Regions from separate parts of the Mesorhizobium sp. Mes31 genome, predicted to be linked through region 3. Evidence: riboswitches for the same ligand, from Rfam matches in the RefSeq annotation. Region 3 holds a riboswitch; each other region holds the start of a gene.
The links. A riboswitch is a leader RNA that binds a small molecule or an ion and turns the genes downstream of it on or off. The one in region 3 is predicted to bind cobalamin.
Positions count from the first base shown of each region.

Region 1: another riboswitch for cobalamin. It lies ahead of NR193_RS02325 (aromatic ring-hydroxylating dioxygenase subunit alpha); the one in region 3 lies ahead of NR193_RS13065 (DUF1636 family protein).
Region 2: another riboswitch for cobalamin. It lies ahead of bluB (5,6-dimethylbenzimidazole synthase); the one in region 3 lies ahead of NR193_RS13065 (DUF1636 family protein).

Region 1 covers NZ_JALJRL010000001.1:511,651-517,039, forward strand. Annotated here, with positions in the region: gene NR193_RS02295 (alpha-glucosidase family protein) at 1-1,419, shown strand, start outside; gene NR193_RS02300 (ABC transporter ATP-binding protein) at 1,445-2,557, shown strand; gene NR193_RS02305 (DUF680 domain-containing protein) at 2,743-2,979, opposite strand; gene NR193_RS02310 (DUF680 domain-containing protein) at 3,044-3,247, opposite strand; gene NR193_RS02315 (DUF680 domain-containing protein) at 3,319-3,525, opposite strand; gene NR193_RS02320 (DUF680 domain-containing protein) at 3,597-3,797, opposite strand; cobalamin riboswitch at 4,310-4,513, shown strand; gene NR193_RS02325 (aromatic ring-hydroxylating dioxygenase subunit alpha) at 4,628-5,389, shown strand, end outside.
Region 2 covers NZ_JALJRL010000002.1:57,429-62,817, reverse strand. Annotated here, with positions in the region: gene dxs (1-deoxy-D-xylulose-5-phosphate synthase) at 1-462, opposite strand, end outside; gene NR193_RS02985 (pirin family protein) at 582-1,502, opposite strand; gene NR193_RS02980 (DUF2277 domain-containing protein) at 1,543-1,809, opposite strand; gene NR193_RS02975 (exodeoxyribonuclease VII small subunit) at 1,921-2,172, opposite strand; gene NR193_RS02970 (histone deacetylase family protein) at 2,176-3,102, opposite strand; cobalamin riboswitch at 3,223-3,404, shown strand; partial or broken gene bluB (5,6-dimethylbenzimidazole synthase) at 3,407-4,081, shown strand; gene NR193_RS02960 (hypothetical protein) at 4,204-5,187, opposite strand.
Region 3 covers NZ_JALJRL010000006.1:258,596-263,984, forward strand. Annotated here, with positions in the region: gene NR193_RS13055 (cobaltochelatase subunit CobN) at 1-1,176, opposite strand, end outside; gene cobW (cobalamin biosynthesis protein CobW) at 1,187-2,224, opposite strand; gene NR193_RS13065 (DUF1636 family protein) at 2,221-2,649, opposite strand; cobalamin riboswitch at 2,688-2,895, opposite strand; gene NR193_RS13070 (winged helix-turn-helix domain-containing protein) at 2,925-4,124, opposite strand; gene NR193_RS13075 (NADH-quinone oxidoreductase subunit A) at 4,457-4,822, shown strand; gene NR193_RS13080 (NADH-quinone oxidoreductase subunit B family protein) at 4,813-5,389, shown strand, end outside.

The sequences.
Region 1 (5,389 bases), on a different contig from region 3:
TGCGACGTCGATCCGATGTTTGGCACGCTCGCCGATTTCGATGCACTGACCGCCGAGGCGCACAGGCTGGGCTTGAAGGTCATGATCGACGAGGTGCTGTCGCACACCGCCGACAATCATCCGTGGTTCAAGGAAAGCCGGTCGAGCCGCACCAACCCGAAGGCCGACTGGTATGTCTGGGCGGACGCCAGGCCGGACGGCACGCCGCCCAACAACTGGCTGTCGATCTTCGGCGGATCGGCGTGGCAATGGGACACCAGCCGCCAGCAATATTATCTGCACAACTTCCTGGCCGAGCAGCCCGACCTCAACTTCCACAACCGCCAGGTCCAGGACGCGTTACTCGACGTCACCCGTTTCTGGCTCGAGCGCGGCGTCGACGGCTTCCGGCTCGACACCATCAATTTCTACTTCCACAGCCAGGGTCTGGAAAACAACCCGCCGCTGCCGCCGGAGGAGCGCAACGACCAGACGGCGCCGGCGGTCAATCCCTACAATTACCAGGACCATCTCTACGACAAGAGCCGTCCGGAGAACCTTGGTTTCCTCGAGCGGTTCCGTGCCTTGCTCGACGAATACCCGGCAGCAGCAGCCGTCGGCGAGGTTGGCGATTCGCAGCGCGGGCTGGAAGTGGTGGCGGCCTATACCGCCGGCGGCAAGCGCGTGCAGATGTGCTATTCCTTCGATTTCCTGGCACCCGAAAAGATCAGCGCGGCCAAGGTCCGCTCGGTGCTGGAAGCCTTCGGCAGGGTCGCCAGTGACGGCTGGTCATGCTGGGCCTTTTCCAACCATGACGTGATGCGCCCGGCCTCGCGCTGGGCCGCCAATGAGGCCGACCCGACCGCCTATCTCAAGGTCATCTCGGCGCTGCTGATGTCCCTGCGCGGCTCGGTCTGCATCTATCAGGGCGAGGAACTCGGTCTTGGCGAAGCCGATCTGCGGTTCGAGGATCTGCAGGATCCCTATGGCATCCGCTTCTGGCCGGAATTCAAGGGCCGCGACGGCTGTCGCACGCCGATGGTGTGGGATGCCGCCGCCAAGAATGGAGGCTTCTCGACGGCGAAGCCGTGGCTGCCGGTGCCCGGAAAGCATCTTTCGCAAGCGGTCAATGTCCAGCAGGGCGACGATCACTCCTTGCTCGAGCACTACCGGCGCTTTCTCACCTTCCGGCGCGCCCATCCGGCGCTGGCCAAGGGCGACATCACCTTCATCGAAAGCCAGGGCGACACGGTCGCTTTCACGCGCCGGGCGGGCAATGAGCAGATCGTCTGCGTCTTCAATCTGGGAGCCAAGCCGACCGAGATTGACCTTGGCGACCGATCGCTGCACCCTTTGCCCGGGCACGGATTTTCGGGCCAGACGAGCACCGGTTCCATACAGCTCGGCGGCTACGGCGCCTGGTTCGGGCGCATCGACTGAATTTCAAATCACTGGGAGGAAACCAATGGCCGATGTCACGCTAAGACAAGTGAAGAAGTCCTACGGCAATCTGAACATTCTCCACGGCATCGACCTCGATATAAAGTCGGGCGAGTTCATCGTCTTCGTCGGCCCGTCCGGCTGCGGCAAGTCGACCTTGCTGCGGTCGATCGCCGGGCTCGAGGAAATCACCTCGGGTGAGCTCAAGATCGCCGGCGAGGTGGTGAACGACGTGCCGCCGTCGAAGCGGGGCATCGCCATGGTGTTCCAGTCCTATGCGCTTTATCCACACATGACCGTCTACGACAACATGGCCTTCTCGATGAAGATCGGCAAGGAAAGCAAGGCCGAGATCGATAAGCGGGTGCGGCAGGCAGCGGAAATCCTGCAGCTGACCAAATATCTCGACCGTCTGCCCAAGGCGATGTCGGGCGGCCAGCGCCAGCGCGTCGCCATCGGCCGCGCCATCGTGCGCAATCCGAAAGTGTTCCTGTTCGACGAGCCGCTGTCGAACCTTGACGCGGCGCTGCGTGTCGCCACCCGCATCGAGATCGCCAAGCTCAAGGAATCGATGCCCAACACGACCATGATCTACGTCACCCACGACCAGGTCGAGGCGATGACGCTGGCCGACCGCATCGTGGTGCTCAAGGAAGGCCATATCGAACAGGTCGGCACGCCGATGGACCTCTACAAGAAGCCCGGCAACCTGTTCGTCGCCCAGTTCATCGGCTCGCCGGCCATGAACATCCTGCCGGCGACCATCGACAAGACCGGAAACCCGACCGTCGTCAGCCATGTCGGCGGGCGGAAGGCGACGGTGCCGATCTCGACACCGGCTTCGGCAAAAGGTGCTGCGGTGAGTTTCGGCGTGCGGCCGGAAGACCTGATCATCGCCACCGGCGCGGACTATCTGTTCGAGGGAACGGTCGACTATGTCGAGCAGCTCGGCGAGGTCCAGCTTGTCTATGTCGACATCGGCCGCGCCGACCTGCCGCTGGTGACCAAGCTGCCCGGCAATGTCGAGGTCAAGCGCGGCTCGACATTGCGGCTGAGCGCCAATGCCGAGGACCTGCACATCTTCGACGCGGACGGACATTCCTTCGCGCTGCAAAAGCCGGAAGCAAAGGCGGCCTGAGGCGGTCAGCCTTGCTGGACCCAGGCGACAAAAAAGAGCGGCGGGCAAGGCCCGCCGCTCTGTTTCAGGAATCGGCTTCGGTTGTTAGAGCATGATCCCGAAAAGCGGAATCCGGTTTTCGGGAAAGATCATGCTCAAACGAAGAGATAGAGCCCCATCCCGATTCCATCGGGATGGAACAGGCTCTAGTGGCCGAAGAGGTTCCGGTCGCTGCCCTGGGGGGCTGACTTCTCTACGTCACCCGACGAATTGAGCAGCTTGTAGACGGGCGAGCCGCTGTTGCGGATCGAGCCCGTATGCGAGGTGTCGACGTTGACGGTCGCCTGCTTGTTGATGTCGGTGCCGCCAACGTTGTCGTTGCGGGCATAGGCGCTGCCTGCGGCAATCAGAAGAGCGGCGGCAGTAAGAACAATCTTTTTCATTTTTGATACTCCGGTATTTTCGAGTTCAAGGCGGCGGGCTGTCCCGCCGCCTTGCTTTCGGATGTTAGTTGTTGCCGAACAGGTTGCGGTCGCTGCCCTGGGCAGGCGCCTGGGCAGCCGGCTCCGACTTCGTGATGGAAGCCGTGTACGAGTTGTCGACCGCGGCGGCGGGTTGGTTGGCACCGTTGGAGCCAAAGTTGTCGCTGCCGGCAAAAGCGCTGCCGGAAATGGCAAGCAGGGCGGCGGTGGCAATAAGGATCTTCTTCATTTCAAGTACTCCTGAATTTCTGGATTTCGCCAGGGCGGCGGGCAAGCCGCCGTCACCTGGGGATTCGGCTGTTAGTTGTTGCCGAAGAGGTTACGGTCGCTGCCCTGGGCAGGCGTCTGAGCAGCCGGTTCCGACTTCTTGATCGAAGCGGTGTACGAGCTGTCAACCGAGGTGGCGGCAGGCTGGTTGGCGCCATTGGAGCCAAAGTTGTCGCTGCCGGCGAAGGCGCTGCCGGAGATGGCCAGAACGGCGGCGGCAGCAAGGATGATCTTCTTCATTTCAAGTACTCCTGAATTTCTGGATTTCGCCAGGGCGGCGGGCAAGCCCGCCGTCACCTGGGATTCGGCTGTTAGTTGTTGCCGAAGAGGTTACGGTCGCTGCCCTGGGCAGGCGTCTGAGCAGCCGGTTCCGACTTCTTGATCGAAGCGGTGTACGAGCTGTCGACAGCAGTGGCTGCCGGGGCATTCGAACCGTAGTGATCGCTACCATTAGCGAAGGCGCTGCCGGAGATGGCCAGAAGGGCGGCGGCAGTGAGGACAATCTTTTTCATTTTTTGGTACTCCAGTGTCTTCTTATTTCCGTCCGTCTAGCGGCGTGTCTTGGAAGGAATTCGCGTCGTTCGGACAGCCCCGATGTGGGAAGGCCATCCAGCCATTTCCAATCACGAAGTTGTTTCGCGTGGACCATGAATCTGCCACTTGAAATTGTGCCACGGCCTTCTACACCAGGTATTTTTACATTTTATATCAGTTAGTTAGATGAAACTGGCGTTCCGATCACCAACTGTGTCTAGGGCCCAGCGTTCACACCGTCCTGCACGCACCGTCAACAGAAACGAACCGTTCGGTTCGATTTTAGAGGCAGCTAATAGTCACTTTTCGAAACCGTTAACCGTTTTTGGCCTCCGCCAGCGACCGGATTCGGGAAGATCGCGGCCGGCAAATGGCCGTCGGGCAGATCGGATTTCAGCCCCGCAATCGCCAACCGGGGCGTTTTCGTATGCGTGTCGCGCCGCATGGATGCGATGTCGCTTTCATGCCGATGTCGCAATCGCCGTCGTGATTAGATCATGACATCTCAGGTGCCGTTTCGTGACGACGAGGCGGAGAATTGGGAAGCCGGTCAGAATCCGGCGCTGCCCCCGCAACGGTGGTGGAGTTCAAGTCGCAACGGGAGACCACTGGGCCAAAAGCCTGGGAAGGTGTCGCGATCGTCCGCAAGGACAACTCCAGAGCCCGGAAACCAGCCGGAGATGTCTAGACTCGACTGATCGCGGTGGGCGGTCAAGAGGTGGATAGTGCATGTCCGGCACATCGCCGGCTTGCGTCCGATCCTTCCTCTCTTCCCCTCCGATGCAGTCCTTGATTGTGAGGACAGGACATGGACGCGCGCAACGACATGCTGAGGCTCTTGAATAGCCGCAAGCAAGGCTTTTCACTGGAGCAGCCCTTCTACACCGACCCCGACTATTTCAAGCTCGACATGGAGCTGATCTGGTATCGCGACTGGCTGTTCATCGGCCATGATTGCGAACTGCCGAAGCCGGGCAGCTACATCACCGTGCAGATCGGTGACTATCCGGTCGTCATCGTCCGCGACCAGCAAGGCAAGATCAACGGCTTCCACAATTCCTGCCGCCATCGCGGCAGCCGTGTCTGCAATTCCGACAAGGGCACGGCGGCCAAGCTGGTCTGCCCCTATCACCAATGGACCTATGAGCTGGACGGAAGGCTGCTATTCGCCAGGCAGATGGCCGACGGTTTCGACAAGAGCCAGTTCGGCCTGAAGCCGGTCGCCTGCGAGACGGTCGGCGGTTACATCTTCATTTGCCTGGCCAAGGAGCCGGCGGATTTCGCGCCGATGCGGGCGATGATCGAACCCTATCTGCTGCCGCACCGGCTGCGCGAGGCAAAAGTCGCCTTCGAGAGCACGATCATCGAGAAGGGCAACTGGAAGCTGGTCTGGGAAAACAACCGCGAGTGCTACCATTGCGCCGGCAATCATCCGGAACTGTGCAAGACCTTCCCGGAAGCACCGACGGTGACCGGCGTGCAAGGCGCCGACAGCGACCCGGAAATGCTTGCGCACTGGGCGAAATGCGAGGCGGCCGGCCTGCCGAGCAAGTTTCGCATCGATCCGGCC
Region 2 (5,389 bases), on a different contig from region 3:
GGCGATGACATTGTTGCGGCCGCCGGATAGGTCGCGGGCGGCGGCCATGCCGAGGCCGGCCGATATAGATGTCGAGGAATGGGCGGCGCCGAAGGGATCGTACTCGCTCTCGGCGCGGCGGGTGAAGCCGGACAGGCCGCCCTCCTGCCGCAAGGTGCGGATTCGGTCGCGGCGGCCGGTGAGGATCTTGTGCGGATAGGCCTGGTGGCCGACATCCCAGATCAGCCGGTCATCCGGAGTGTTGAAGACATAGTGCAGCGCCACCGTCAGCTCGACCACGCCAAGGCCGGCGCCAAGATGGCCGCCAGTGCGGGACACGGCGTCGACCAGTTCGGCACGCAGCTCGGATGCCAGTTGCGGCAGCTCGCTCTCGGCAAGCGTGCGCAGGTCGGCCGGAATGCGGACCTTGTCGAGAAGCGGCGTATGCAGCGTTGCGTTCACGGGCTCAGGCTCTCTATTCATCGGCGAAATAGGCCGCCGGCCAGCGAATGTAAATGCGTGTCGGTGACGCGCGCCGGGCCTTGGGCCTTAGTCCATCATGTCGTTCTCCCAAAACCGAGGCCACTTTTGGGCGATATGGACTAGTTTTCCGGCAGCGGGATGAACTCTTCCTCGTCTCCAGGAACGATATCGAAGCGGCCGGTCTTCCATTCCTGCTTGGCCTGTTCGATGCGCTCCTTGGACGACGAGACGAAATTCCACCAGATGTAACGCTGGGAGCCGAGCGAAGCGCCGCCAAACAGCATGAAATGCGCGCCGCCCTGCGACGACACGACGATCTCGTCACCGGGCCGGAACACCAACAGGCGTTCCGGCGGAAACACGTCGCCTGAAATCGCGACCTCACCTTCCAGCGTGTAGATGGCGCGCTCTTCCGCATCGGCTGGAATTTTCACGCTGGCGCCGGGCGCCAGGCGCAGGTCGGCATAGAGCGTGTCGGAATGCGCCCTGACCGGAGACCGCATTCCCTGGAAATCACCGATGACGACGCGCCCACTGACGCCTTCGGCATCGATCTCGGGGAGAAGCATCGCGCCAGTGTTTTCGAACACCGGTGCCACTTCTTCCTTGCCGTCCGGCAGCGCCAGCCATGTCTGCAGGCCGGAGATCGACATCGGTGCACCGCGCAATTCCTCGGGCGTGCGCTCGGAATGGACGATGCCGCGGCCGGCGGTCATCAGGTTCACGTCACCGGGCTGGATGACCATCTCGGTGCCGAGCGAATCACGATGCCTGATCTTGCCGTCGAACAGATAAGTGACCGTCGACAGGCCAATATGCGGATGCGGGCGGACATCGAGCGCCTGGCCGGCGCGCAGGATGGCCGGGCCCATGCGGTCGAAGAAGATGAACGGCCCGACCAGCCGCCGCTTGGCGGTCGGCAGGGCGCGGCGCACCTGAAAACCGCCAATGTCCTTGGCGTTCGGGATGACCATCAGTTCGATCTGGTCGCTGGCGAAGGCATCGCCGGCCTGTGGGTCGTTTCCGGGAAAGAAGCTCACGAGATCTCCTTGTCGGCGGTCAACGACCGCATTGGACGCCTCAGGCAAACCGGATCGCCGCCTTGGCCCGTAATTTGGCCGCCACCTCTTCGCGATTGCGAGGATGCTGATGGGTCTCGAGAGAATCGAGCAGTTCGCGCGCTGACGCGGCAATCGCATCGACAGCGTGGTCGAATGCATGCTGGTTCTGCTTCGAAGGCCGCGTCGTTCCGCTCAGCTTGCGAACGAACTGAAGTGCCGCGTCGCGGACCTCGTCGTTGGTTGCCGGCGGATCAAAGTTGAACAGGGTCTTGATGTTTCTGCACATCGTTTCCGAACCTCCTCTTGTCCTGGAGCCGTTTCAATCGGGACGCGGCCCATCCTCGATCATGATCGTGTCCAAAAACCGGTGAGGCAAGACCATCGTTCGGGCCGCGCCTCAGTCCGCGTCGAGCGGCTCCGTTCCAACCGGCTTGCCGTCGCGCGACAGCCGGATCTTCTCGACCTTGTCCTCGGCGGCCTTCAGCAGCCGGTCGCAATGCGCCTTCAGTGCCTCGCCGCGCTCGTAGATCCTGATCGACTGGTCGAGCGGCACGTCGCCACGCTCCAGATCATCGACGATCTTTTCCAGCGCGTCGAGTGCCTGTTCGAAGCTCATCGCCTTGACGTCTTCGTTGGTCTCACCAGCCATCATTCATCCTTTCATCAGTCGCCCGACATGGGCGGCGACCGAAAATGCCAGTCCCTGCAGATCGTATCCGCCCTCGAGCAGGCTGACGAGCCGGTTGCCGCTGTGGCGTGTAGCGCGCTGCATCAGTTGTCCCGTCGCCCAGTCGAAATCGTCCTCGGTCAGATTGATCTCGGCCAGCGGATCGCGGTGATGCGCGTCGAAACCGGCTGAAATGATGATCAGGTCGGGAGCGAAATTGTCCAGCGCCGGCAAAACGCGCGACAGGAAGGCATCGCGAAAGACCTCGCTGCCGGTCTGCGGCGCCAGCGGCGCGTTGACGATGTTGCCGGCGCCGGTTTCACCCTTTGCCCCGGTGCCGGGATAGAGCGGCATCTGATGCGTCGAGCAATAGAGCACCGACGGATCGTCCCAGAAAATATCCTGCGTGCCGTTGCCGTGGTGCACGTCCCAGTCGACGACGGCGACGCGCTCGACGCCATGCTTCTTCTGCGCATAGCGCGCCGCGATCGCGGCGGTGTTGAAGAGGCAGAAGCCCATCGCGGTGTTCTTTTCGGCATGGTGGCCGGGCGGCCGGGCGGCGACGAAGGCGTTGTCGGCGCGGCCCGTGAAGACGTCGTCGACGGCAGCGTTGGCGGCGCCGATCGCCGTGATCGCCGCCTGCCAGCTCTTCGGGCTGGCGGTGGTGTCGGCGTCGATGCGGGCGATGCCCTCGTCGGGAATGGCGGCGCGGACGCGGGCGACGAAATCAGCGGGATGCGCGTAGAGGATGGTCGCCTCGTCGCCTTCCGGCGCCTTGACGCGGTCGAGCGCGGCAAATGCCTCATCGTCGAGCACGCGCTCGATGGCGCGCAAGCGGTCCGGCCGCTCGGGATGGCCGGGCGGCGTGATGTGCTCGAGGAAGATCGGATGGGTGTAGAGACGGGTAACCATCGTCCTAATCTAGTGGCCCCGATCGACAAAGGCCATGAGCAGGCGGCTGATGGCTGGGGAAAATCACGCCTGCGTCCATTCGTGTCGCCGTGGGCATTGGCGTCGCCGGCGCTTCGGCGTAAGGTCGCCGCACTGCCTGGTGCCCGCCGCAAGCGGGAGAATCGGGAACACGGTTGAACTCCGTGGCGTGCCCAACGCTGTGAGGGGGACCGCGCCGGTAAATGCCACTGTCGATGGACGGGAAGGCGCCGGACGTGGGTTGATCCCAAGCCAGAAGACCGGCCTGGCAGGCATCGTCATCCGCATGGTCAGGCGGCTGGCATTGATTGCAATCGCAAGGGGACAAGCGATGCCGGAAACCATGACCGCTCCTGTTGGCGACGGATTTGATCAGTTGGCGCGCGATGCGGTTTATCGCGCCATGTTCACGCGGCGGGACGTGCGCAGCCATTTCCTGCCGACCGCGCTCGACGATGAGGTGCTGGCGCGGCTGTTGCTTGCCGCCCATCACGCGCCGTCGGTCGGCTTCATGCAGCCATGGAATTTCATCCTCATCCGCGATGCCGGACGACGCGAAAAGGTGCGCGACCTGTTCCTGGCAGCGCGCGAGCAGGAACTGCCGGCCATCGAGGCAGAACGGCAGGCGCTCTACCGCAAGCTCAAGCTGGAAGGCATTTGCGAAAGCGCACTCAACATCTGCATCACCTGCGACCGCGAGCGCTCGAAGGATTCACCGCTGGGACGCTGGCACAATCCGGAGATGGATCTCTACAGCACGGTCTGCGCGGTGCAGAATTTCTGGCTGGCGGCGCGCGCCGAAGGCGTTGGCGTCGGCTGGGTCAGCATCATCGAGGCGCAAGCGCTGAAAAGCCTGCTGTCCATTCCCGAGCATGTGACGCCTGTCGCCTATCTCTGCGTCGGCCGCGTTTCCGAGTTCGCGCCAAAACCGGACCTCGAAACGCATGGCTGGGGTCGCCGGCTGCCGCTGCCCGAGCTGATCATGAGCGAGACGTTTTCCGGGCAAGGTGAGGCGCCGCTCAAATCGACCGTGGAGCGCCTCAATACCGTCGATGCCACGGCGGCGATCGCGGGCCCCGCTGATCAGCGTGTCGCGCCAGCCGTGCCCCAGCGCGAGCCGCCGAAGGAAGCCAGCGCCTTGTCCTTGAGCTCCCTGAACTTCGACGATGCCTCGGCCAGCCGGGCGTCCCAGTCGGGGTCGGGCACCTGGCCGGCGATGGCCTTGAAGTAGACCTGCATCAGGCAGGCGATGGCGAAGGGTTCGATGAAGGCTGCCTTGAAGGCCCAGGCGAAGACGATGGCGAGCGCGAAGGCCCAGCCGGCGAGTTGCCCAGGCATCATGAAGAGAATGGCGGCGGCAGGGGCCAGCATAGCCAAGAAGATGACGAAGGACACGCCCCACATGATGACCGCCAGCCAGACGGCGTTCTTGACCATGATCTTGCCGTTCTGGGCGTAGAGCACGACGCCTTGCCGCGCCGTCTCGAAGGGCGAGGCGGAATTGATGCGGATGTTGTAGCCGAGGATGATCTCGTCGACATAGGTCAGCGACAGGCGGATCACCGTGTTGATGAAGGAGACCAGGCCGCTCAAACCCGGGATCGGCAGGAAGGCGGCGATGCCGCCGAGCAGGCCGGTGATGGCGCGGATGGCGCCCTTGACCAGCTGGTCGACGACGAAAAGGATGTTTGCCTCGGCGAAACGCTGGGTGACGACTTGCCGGGCATAGGCGATCTGGTCCTGGCCGTCGGGAATGTCGCGGCCGTCGATCAGATGCACCATGACGGCGACATGGCCGGCCTTGACGACGTAGAGGATGTATTCACGGATCCAGTAGACGGCGATCGAAACGACGCCGAAACCGACCACGCCGCCCCACAAGGCAAACGACAACGGCCCGTCGGGATCGGTGGAGATATGGCCGACGCCATAGCCGACGGAGGCCCCGGTGCCGGTCGCCACGATATAGGCCAGCGTGATGCCGAAATAGACGATCATGCGAAAGACAATGAAGGGCCAGGTCCGCATCATGATGGACACCGACCTGCCGATATCGAAATCCCACATGCCCGAATCTCCCCTCAGAGATGGTGGGAGAGGATGCGCTCAACCCGGCTATTGTCAATTGCAATAGCAGTGCCAAGCCGCCAATGGTGCCTTCAGCCAGGTTGCGAACCCGGCCTTTTGAGCAGGCCCTCGAGCAACTGCTTGAAGGCCGCTACCGCCATTTTCGACGTCGCTTCAGGGGGCGCTACCCTCTGCGACTGAC
Region 3 (5,389 bases):
GCGGCCGGGGGCGCTCGGATAGTCCGGGATGAGGATGGCGAGCTTGCGCTCGGCGCGAGGCGTCTCCTGCAAGCGAATGAAGGCCGCGACGCGGTCCGCCACTTGCGCTACGCGATCCGCTTCCGGCCGGTTGGCGAAGGCGCGGTGACCAAGCGCCGGATCGGTCTCGCTTTCGCCCTTGAAGGAAATCGCGCCGGCAAGGATGCGGCCGTCCAATTCGGGCAGCACGACATGCATGGCGAGGTCGGCGGGCGCCAGCCCACGCTGGTTGTTCTCCCAGATGTCGCGGCGGGTGGTGGCGACGATGACCTGGAACACAGGCACGCCGGCGCGGTCGAACGGGGTTTCGACGCCGGGTTCGGCGCCAGAGGCGAAAGCGGTCGCGGTGATGATGGCGGCGGGTTTCAGCGCGGCGAGCGCGGTCTCCACGAACGTGAGCGACGCCGGGTCCTTCAGGCTGGCGACGAAGATCGGGGCCGGGCGCATGCCGCGCTGCCGCAGCGCTTCGAAAAGGGCATCGATCGGCGCGACATCGGCGGCGAGCAGCATCGAGCGATAGAACAGGATGGGCACGACGTTTCCCTCCCCCTCGAAGGGAAGGGGTAGGCCGCGCTCCATGACGCCATGTCCCGGCTCATAAAACCCGGCCTTCGGAACCGCGACCGGTTCGGCGACTGCCGCATCCGATCCCGCCAACCGTGCAAGCCGGTGCACCAGCGCGCTCATATTCGCCGGGCCGCCCTCGCGAAAATAGTCGAGCAGGCCCTCCAATTCCTCGCGCGGCAGTGTCGAGGCTTCGATCAGGCGCAGGTCCTCGTCGCGGCACTCGCCGGGCAGTAGCGCCAGTTTTATGCCGCGGTCGCGGGCGACCGCAGCAAGCTGGTCACAGCCATAGCGCCACCAGTCGTAGCCGCCAAGGATGCGAACGAGGATGACCTTGGCGTGGCGGGCGACGCTGTCGACCCAGAGGTCGACGGACATGGGATGGCGCAGGTCGCGAAGTGCGGCCAGCCGCATCGAAGGCAGGCGGTTGGCATCCGTCTTCCACGCCGCCGCCAGCCCGGCGAGATCGCTGTCGGTGAAGGACAGCGCCACGACATCCGCCGGCGTCTGCCGCAGATCGACCGGCTCGGCGAAATCGTCGAGCGAGGCGGAGGTCGTGGTGAGGATGTGCATGGCGTTAAAATCAGCCGGCGAGGATACGCTCGATCGCCGGGCGATTCAGCCCCTTGAGGCCGATGACCACGAGGCGAGAGCGGCGGTCGTCCGCTGCGGTCCAGGCGCGGTCATAGTAATGATTGACGCGCGGCCCGACGGCCTGAAGCAAAAGCCGCATCGGCTTGCCGCCGACCTCGACGAAGCCTTTTACACGCAGCACGTTTTCTTCCTCGGCTGCGGTGGCGACGCGTTTTGCCAGCTCCTCCGGGTTGGCGATCGAGGAAATATCGATGACGAAGCTGTCGAAGTCGTCATGCTCGTGGTCGAGTTCGTCGTCGTGGTGGGTCTTGCGGTTTTCGATGTCGTCCTCGACGGCGAGGCCGAGGCCGAGCAGCACCGAGGGATCGACCTTGCCCTGCGAGGTCGGCACAATCTTCACCGCGCGAGCGATGTGCTCATTGATGATGGCATTGGCGCGGGCGGAGCCGGCGGCGTCCATCAGATCGCTTTTCGACAGGATGATGAGGTCGGCGCAGGCGATCTGGTCCTCGAACACTTCCTCGACCGGGTCGTCGTGGTCGAGCGTCCCATCCTGAGCGCGCTGCGCCTGCAAGGCGTCCATGTCATTGGCGACGCGGCCTTCGGCCAGCGCCGGGCCGTCGACCACCGCGATGACGCCATCGACGGTCACCCGGCTCCTCACCGTCGGCCACTGGAAGGCTTGCACCAGCGGCTTGGGCAGAGCGAGGCCGGAGGTCTCGATCAGGATATGGTCGACCTTCGGCGTCAGCGACAGGATCTGGTCGAGCGCCGGCACGAAATCATCGGCGACGGTGCAGCAGATGCAGCCATTGGCCAGCTCGACGATGTTTTCCTCGGGGCAGGTGTCGATGCCGCAGCCCTTCAGGATCTCGCCGTCGATGCCGATGTCGCCGAACTCGTTGACGATGATGGCGATACGCTTGCCGCCGGCGTTTTCCAGGAGGTGGCGGATCAGCGTCGTCTTGCCGGCGCCGAGGAAGCCGGTGACGACAGTGCAGGGAACACGGGAGACGGAGGCTGTCATATCTGGTCCTTCAGCATGTCGAGGGGAGGAATGCGGGCCACGAGGCCGCGCTTGAGGGAATCGGGACGGCCCCGCCATGGCATGAGGCCATCCGTCGAGGTGGCGAAGAGCTTTGCACCAGCGACGAGATCGGCGCCGCTGGTGGCGCTCAGATCGCCGAAGACGTAGCTCCAGCAGCCGTCGCGCAGGATCGCGGCGCTCAGCCGGCGCTTGCAATTGCCGAGGCATTCGACGCTGCGGATGCGGATATCTTCCCCGGAGGCGGCGCGGCGTGTGTCGTCCGCAAGCAATTCGCCGGCGCGGGGATGGGCGTCGGAACCGGTTTCGTCGCGACAGGAGGCGCAGACGATCACGGTCACGCCGGTCAAGGCGTCACCGGACAATACGTCCGCTGTCTCAGCCGGAAAACTGCTGTCGCGTTCCAAATCAGGCTCCTTGCCCGGAAAACCCGCCAGGCGATCGGATTCTTTGTCTCTCAGACGGCAGGTCTCCTGGCTCGCGGGTCATCGCCTCGGGTGCCGCCTTCCCGGGAACATCCCAGTGGTTTTCGGCCCAGGCTCGTCGCTTACAGTTGCGGGGACAGCCGCGGATTTGAAATCTTGCGATCCCGCACCGCATTCCCTCTTGGCTCCTCCCTTTGCCGAGAGGAGACCGTCTGGACCGGATTTAGGCTTGTAGGGACAGCCGTGTCAACGCACGTCTACGACGCGGCAATGTCGGCAAGTGGCTGTCCGAGGTCGCCTGCAGGCGTCACTTCAATGCGTTCGAGGCCCAGCCAACCCTGCATCTGCTTCAATTCCTCGAACAGCTGGGCGGCGGTTTCGGCGGGTGCGCTTGGCTCCGCATAGGCCGCATGGACACGCAATACGCTGGCAGGCCGGTCTGCCTTGAGGTCGACGCGGGCCACGATCCTATCGCCGAGCAGGAAGGGCAGGACGTAGTAGCCGTACTGGCGCTTATCGGCCGGCGTGTAGATTTCGATGCGATAGTGGAAATCGAACAACCGCTCCGAGCGCGACCGCTCGAAGACGACCGGATCGAATGGCGCCAGCAGGGCGCGCGCCTCGATTTTTCGAGGTATGCGTGCGTCCCTGTGAAGGTAAGCCGGCTTATCCCAGCCTTCGACACGCACCGGCGCCAGTTCGCCTGTTTCAACCAGTTCCTCCAGCCGGCCTTTCATGTCCGCGGGCGACAGGCGGAAATAGTCGCGCAAATCGCCTGATGTCGCGATGCCGTGGGCGCGCGCGGATATGCGCAGCAATTCGCGATGCGCGTCCTCGGTGGCTGGCACCGGCAGATCTAGGATCGCCTGCGGCAGCACGCGCTCCGGCAGGTCATAGAAACGCTCGAAGCCACGGCGGTGCGCCGTGGTGATGCGGCCGGCCCAGAACAGCCATTCGAAGGCGTGCTTGGCATGGCTCCATCCCCACCAGCCGCCCGAGCCCTTCTGGCCTTCCAGTGCCGAAGCGGCGATCGGGCCGCGCTCGACGACCGCGCGGTAGATCTCTTCGATATAGGCGGCGTGCTCGCGGCCCCATTTGGCCAGGCCCGAATACATCTCATCGCCGCGCTCGGCCCGCTGCATGCGCCAGCGCATCAGCGGGTATGTCTCGACCGGCAGGAACGAGGCCTCATGCGCCCAGTATTCGAACACGGTGCGCTTGCGCGTGACCGCGGCGTTGTCGAGCAAGGCGAGCGGGTAGGGGCCAAGGCGCGAATAAAGCGGCATATAATGAGCGCGCACCACGGCGCTGACGGAATCGATCTGCAGCAGGCCGGTGCGGGCAAGCACGCGGGCCAGATGCCGTCGATCGGGCGTAGCGGCTGGTCTGGCGTCGGCAAACCCCTGGGCGGCGAGTGCAATGCGCCGGGCCATGGGGAGCGAGATTTTTTCCTTCATGCTGATGCGACTCTAACGGGGTTCGAGCGTGCAGATGATCGTGATTCCGCGGGATGCTAGCAGGGTTTTGGCGGCATATATGTCAGGAGAGAAAAGTGGAGTAAAAAATGAAGGAAATCAAACAGGAGCGGATCGGACCAGTTTCCCCGTATATGCCGTCCAGGTCAGCGTTTTGAACAAGGTTTGACTTGCTTCGCCGGAAGTGCTGCGCTAACCCTCGCCGCGTTGCAGCATAGGCCCCTTAAAACGGTTCAGCGGTTAAACTGTCACGCTTCCGCAATAAGGTCCGGTGCTGTAATCAGAATGGATTGGCGCCAACGGAAAGCCGCTGCATGAACGCACTTCTCAGTTCGTACCTGCCCATCGTCCTGTTCATCGGCGTGGCGCTGGTTGTCGGCCTGGCGCTGCTGGCCGCACCCTTCCTGGTGGCCTACCGCAATCCCGATCCCGAAAAGCTTTCCGCCTACGAGTGCGGCTTCAACTCGTTCGACGACGCCCGCATGAAATTCGACATCCGTTTCTACCTGGTGTCGATCCTGTTCATCATCTTCGATCTGGAAGTGGCCTTCCTGTTTCCTTGGGCGGTGTCGTTCTCGAAGATCGGCATGCTCGGTTTCTGGTCGATGATGGTCTTTTTGGCGGTGCTGACCATCGGCTTTGCCTATGAATGGAAAAAAGGAGCGCTGGAATGGGATTGAGCGACAGTTCCGGCACGCTCATCGCGCCGAAGCCCAAGGGGCTGATCGATCCCAACACCGGCAGGCCGGTGGGGGAGGACGATCCCTTCTTCCTCGAGATCAACAACGAGTTGGCCGACAAGGGCTTTCTCGTCACCTCTACCGAGGCGCTGATCACCTGGGCCCGCAGCGGTTCGCTGATGTTCATGACCTTCGGCCTTGCCTGCTGCGCGGTCGAGATGATCCACACCTCGATGCCGCGCTACGACTCGGAGCGGTTCGGCGTCGCGCCGCGCGCGTCTCCGCGTCAGTCCGATATAATGATCGTCGCCGGCACGCTGACCAACAAGATGGCGCCGGCGCTGCGCAAGGTCTACGACCAGATGCCGGAGCCGCGCTACGTCATCTCGATGGGCTCGTGCGCCAATGGCGGCGGCTACTACCACTATTCCTATTCGGTGGTGCGCGGCTGCGACCGCATCGTGCCGGTCGACATCTATGTGCCCGGCTGTCCGCCGAGCGCCGAAGCGCTGCTCTACGGCATTCTTCTGCTGCAGAAGAAGATCCGCCGCACCGGCACGATCGAAC